DNA from 2 places in the Metabacillus sp. 84 genome. Region 2 is predicted to be linked to the other one. Evidence: predicted binding sites of a transcription regulator. Region 2 holds the regulator's gene; the other holds the start of a gene.
What was found. The regulator LexA, encoded in region 2, represses DNA repair genes until DNA is damaged. The targets are predictions, from matches to a motif close to CGAACATATGTTCG.
Positions count from the first base shown of each region.

Region 1: uvrB (excinuclease ABC subunit UvrB) is a predicted target of LexA. The motif match lies at 1,395-1,408, and genes of this name have one in related genera.

Region 1 is NZ_JBNILN010000001.1:345,618-348,020, reverse strand. It holds gene ACQCV8_RS01770 (haloacid dehalogenase type II) at 52-708, shown strand; gene ACQCV8_RS01765 (CsbA family protein) at 786-1,022, shown strand; gene uvrB (excinuclease ABC subunit UvrB) at 1,480-2,403, shown strand, end outside.
Region 2 is NZ_JBNILN010000004.1:62,956-65,358, reverse strand. It holds gene cysI (assimilatory sulfite reductase (NADPH) hemoprotein subunit) at 1-576, shown strand, start outside; gene lexA (transcriptional repressor LexA) at 645-1,262, opposite strand; gene yneA (cell division suppressor protein YneA) at 1,414-1,734, shown strand; gene ACQCV8_RS09315 (YneB family resolvase-like protein) at 1,743-2,403, shown strand, end outside.

The DNA.
Region 1 (2,403 bases), on a different contig from region 2:
GTACATGCAGATTGTGAAATAAAAGAAATAGACAAAAAGGAGGCTTACTCAATGACAATCAAGGCCATTTTATTTGATGCATACGGAACATTGTTTGATGTGTTTTCAGTAAAAGAAAAATGCGGACAATTTTTCGAAGGTAAAGGAGAGGAATTAAGCAAAACCTGGCGGGAAAAGCAGATGGAGTATTTTTTTCTTAGCCAAATTCTTCAAAAATACGAACCATTTAACGAACTCACAGAAAAAGCATTAAGAGCAGCACTGGACCTTCATGGAGAAGAAGCAGACCGGAATACAATGAGCGAGCTTATGAAAGCATATGAACAGCTCACTCCATTTGAAGAAACAGAAGAGGTCTTAAAAAGTCTTAAAGGCAGACAAACGTACATTTACTCGAATGGTACGAAGAAAATGCTTGATCCTTTGATTGAACATAACGGCTTAACAGACTGGATCGGAGCTTTAAGTGCAGATGAAATCCGGCAGTATAAACCCTCACCGGCCGCCTACAGCTACGCGATGGAAAAGCTCGGGCTGAATAAAAAAAACATTTTATTTGTTTCATCCAATCAATGGGACATTGCAGGTGCCGCAAGCTTCGGATTCAGAACAGCCTGGATCAACCGGAAAAACGAACCCGTCTCAAGCCTCGGCTATCATCCAGAATATATTTTCAGGGACCTGAAAGGCCTTGAAGCTGTTCAATGATGAGAGGCCTGCATGCAAAACTTTTTTTTCCGTGATAGAATAAATCTATTACTATACAGGGAAGAGGGAGTTACCCAATGCTGACGAAGGCGATCTTGGCATTGATTTTTCCATTTGTTCTCGTTGTGCTCTTTACGAGAGTCACATACAGTTATATTGTCGGAACGTTGCTGACTGCGGCATTAATTATTGCATCCTACCTTAAGGGCTACACCCAGTTTGATTACATCGTGGGGCTGGATGCTGTATCCCTTGTAGCCGGAGCCATGTATGCGAGGAAAATGACGCGAAAGCCAAACCATTTGAATAAATAGACACAGGCGCTGTCTAAAAACCTTTCAAAGAGAAGAAAGCCCGGGAAAGCTGATTGAGCATTCCCGGGTATTTTAATTTGATTATGTCTATTCCCAAAGGTTCGTTCCCCTTTTCAAACCCGTCCCTGAAACCGATAACGCGCAGCAGTCTCCTTTGCATTATTGCATTGAGTAATCTCCGCCATTGCAAATAGAGAAAATACCCCCAATTACCGAACCAAAAAGCAAAGCAGCTGCCTTATGGCTTGATTAACTTTCCCTCTGAAACGAAAAAGCCGAAGCGGGCACCCTCTTATGTGCCGGAATTTCTGATTAAAAAGATTGCAGAACACTAAAAGCGGGAAACCTGTAAGACAGAATGAAAAAATACCGCAAACGTCAGTTCGTATGTTTGGAAAAACTTCCACGGACTATGGTAAAATATGATTACGATATTGCGTGAATTGGAGGCCTTTTTGTGGAACAGCGCTTTGAATTAGTTTCGAAATATCAGCCGGAAGGGGATCAGCCTGCGGCTATTAAAAAACTGGTTGAAGGAATTAATGAGGGCAAGAAGCATCAGACGCTTCTTGGTGCAACAGGAACGGGGAAAACCTTTACTGTTTCAAACGTCATTAAGGAAGTAAACAAGCCAACGCTTGTCATTGCCCACAATAAGACGCTGGCCGGCCAGCTCTACAGCGAGTTCAAAGAGTTTTTCCCGAACAACGCTGTAGAGTATTTTGTGAGCTATTATGATTACTACCAGCCGGAAGCCTATGTTCCGCAGACGGATACCTTCATTGAAAAGGATGCAAGCATCAATGATGAAATTGATAAGCTGCGCCATTCGGCCACGACTTCATTATTTGAGCGCAGAGACGTCATCATCATTGCCAGTGTATCCTGCATCTACGGCCTCGGTTCACCGGAGGAATATAAAGAACTCGTCGTTTCCCTGCGGACCGGCATGGAGCTTGAGCGCAACCAGCTTTTAAGACGCCTTGTAGACATCCAGTATGAACGGAATGACATCGACTTTAAGCGCGGAACGTTCAGAGTGCGGGGAGATGTAGTGGAAATTTTTCCGGCTTCAAGAGATGAGCACTGCATCCGGATTGAATTTTTCGGAGATGAAATTGACCGGATCCGCGAGGTGGATGCATTGACGGGCGAGATATTGGGCGAGCGCGAGCATGTCGCTGTCTTCCCTGCATCCCACTTCGTCACAAGAGAAGAAAAAATGCGCGTAGCCATTGAAAACATAGAAAAAGAGCTGGATGAAGAATTAGCCAAAATGCGCGAGGCCGGTAAACTGCTTGAGTCCCAGAGACTTGAACAGCGGACACGCTATGATCTTGAGATGATGAGAGAAATGGGATTCTGTTCAGGCATTGAAAAT
Region 2 (2,403 bases):
ATCGCGAGAGTGCATACCGGCGATTTCCGCCTTACTGCCAATCAAAATGTTATCATCGCGAATGTAGCTGCTGAAAAGAAGGCGGAAATTGAAGGGCTCATTCAAGCATACGGCTTAACAGACGGAGCCCATCACTCTGCACTCCGCCGGAGTTCGATGGCATGTGTAGCACTCCCGACATGCGGTCTGGCTATGGCCGAGGCGGAGCGTTACCTTCCAGAGCTGATCAGCAGGATTGAAGAAATTGTGGATATAAACGGTCTTCGGGGAGAAGAGATCACCATCCGCATGACCGGCTGTCCGAACGGATGTGCCCGCCATGCACTGGGGGAAATCGGCTTTATCGGAAAAGCTCCCGGAAAGTATAACATGTACTTGGGAGCAGCCTTTGACGGCAGCCGGCTCAGCAAAATGTACAAAGAGAACATTGGAGAAGAAGAAATTCTGAATGAGCTCGGGCAGCTTTTGCCCCGCTACGCAAAGGAAAGAGAACAAGGAGAACATTTTGGGGATTATGTCATCCGTGCCGGCATCATCGGGGCAACGACTGACGGAACCAACTTTCATGCGTTATAAAAAAGAAGATGGCTGCCAGCCATCTTCTTTTTATGCAGAAAAAAAGCCTGTCCTGACGAACAAGGCTCTCAATGCACCGTACGATATACGCCAATCACTTTTCCTAAGATTGAAACATTCCGCAGGATAATAGGCTCCATGGATGAATTTTCCGGCTGAAGCCTGATATAATCCTTTTCTCTGAAAAAGCGCTTGACGGTTGCTTCATCATCTTCCGTCATGGCGACCACGATCTCTCCATTATTAGCAGACTGCTGCTGGCGGACTATCACAAGGTCTCCGTCCAGAATTCCCGCTTCAATCATACTGTCTCCTACAACTTCAAGCATAAATACATGGTCATCAGGAGGGACCAGACGTTCGGGCAGCGGGAAATATTCTTCAATGTTTTCTACTGCTGTAATAGGAACCCCTGCTGTAACCTTCCCGATAATCGGGATGTTGACAGCGCTGCTTTTTGGAATTTCCAGTTCTTCGTTCAGTACTTCAATCGCTCTCGGCTTAGTGGGGTCTCTCCGTATCAATCCTTTATTCTCGAGCCGCGCAAGGTGGCCATGCACGGTAGAGCTAGAGGCAAGGCCTACGGCCAAGCCAATTTCACGGACGGAGGGAGGATAGCCTTTGCTTTTGACTTCCTGTTTAATAAATTCCAGAATGTCCTGTTGCCTTTTTGATAGTTTGCTCATCCTTAGCACCTCAGAGTAAGTAATTTATAGTTATTATAGCATGATTTACCTGCATATACAAACATAAGTTCGAAAACCTCTTGACTGGGAATGTTTGTTCGGATTATAATGAATTTATCAAAATACGAACAAACATTCTGGAGGGATTCAAATGTCTAAAATTACATTTGCTTACATTTCTGTTTTCGCACTTCTTGTTGGAGGAATTTTATACGCAGCCGCTGATAAAGGGAACAGCAGCCTGCTTGAAAAATATGCTAAAATAGAAATCCGTGAAGGCGATACGCTGTGGGATCTTGCGGAAGAGCTCAAAGGCAGACATGATCTTACAAGTACTGAATTCGTGGAGTGGGTCAACAAGGAGAACAGGATGACTTCCCTCGTCATTAAACCTGGCGAAGAGCTGTATATACCGGTTAAAAAAGAAGAAGTGTATAAAATAGATGCGAAGATGATAGCTTCAGAAGAGTAGGTGGTTGTTTGAAAGCGATAATTTACTGCAGGGTGAGCACAGATAAGGCAGAACAGGAGACATCGCTGCAGAGGCAAAAGGAAGAACTCTCCTCGCTTGCAGAAGAGCACGGGATGGAACCGGTGCAGACCATCATGGAGAAAGCCAGCGGCTATGAAATAGAGAGAGAGGGGATCCTTACCCTTCTTGATGCGGTGAAAAAAAGAGAAGCAGAGGCGATACTCATTCAGGATGAGACAAGGCTTGGGAGGGGCAGTGCCAGAATGGCCATCCTTCATTTTCTGTATAAAGAAAAGGCTAAAGTATTTACGATTTCACATCAGGGAGAGCACCAGCTTTCTGAAGCGGATTCAATGGTCCTTGAAATAGTGGGTATTGTAGAGGAGTACCAAAGGAAAATACATAATTTAAAGATTAAACGGGGAATGAAGCGTGCAGTAGAAAATGGCTACCGTCCCCAGGAAAACCTGACAGATCTCTCCTCAGGCGGAAGGAAAGACAAAATAGATGTTCCTATCGAGGATATTATCCGTCTTAGGGCAAGCAAACTCACCTTTGCAGAAATTGCCGCTACCCTTAGAGGATTTGGATATTCCGTTTCAAAAGCAACCGTTCATCGGCGATACCAGGAGTATACGGAAGAAACAAAGGCAGCCGAACAGGAGAACT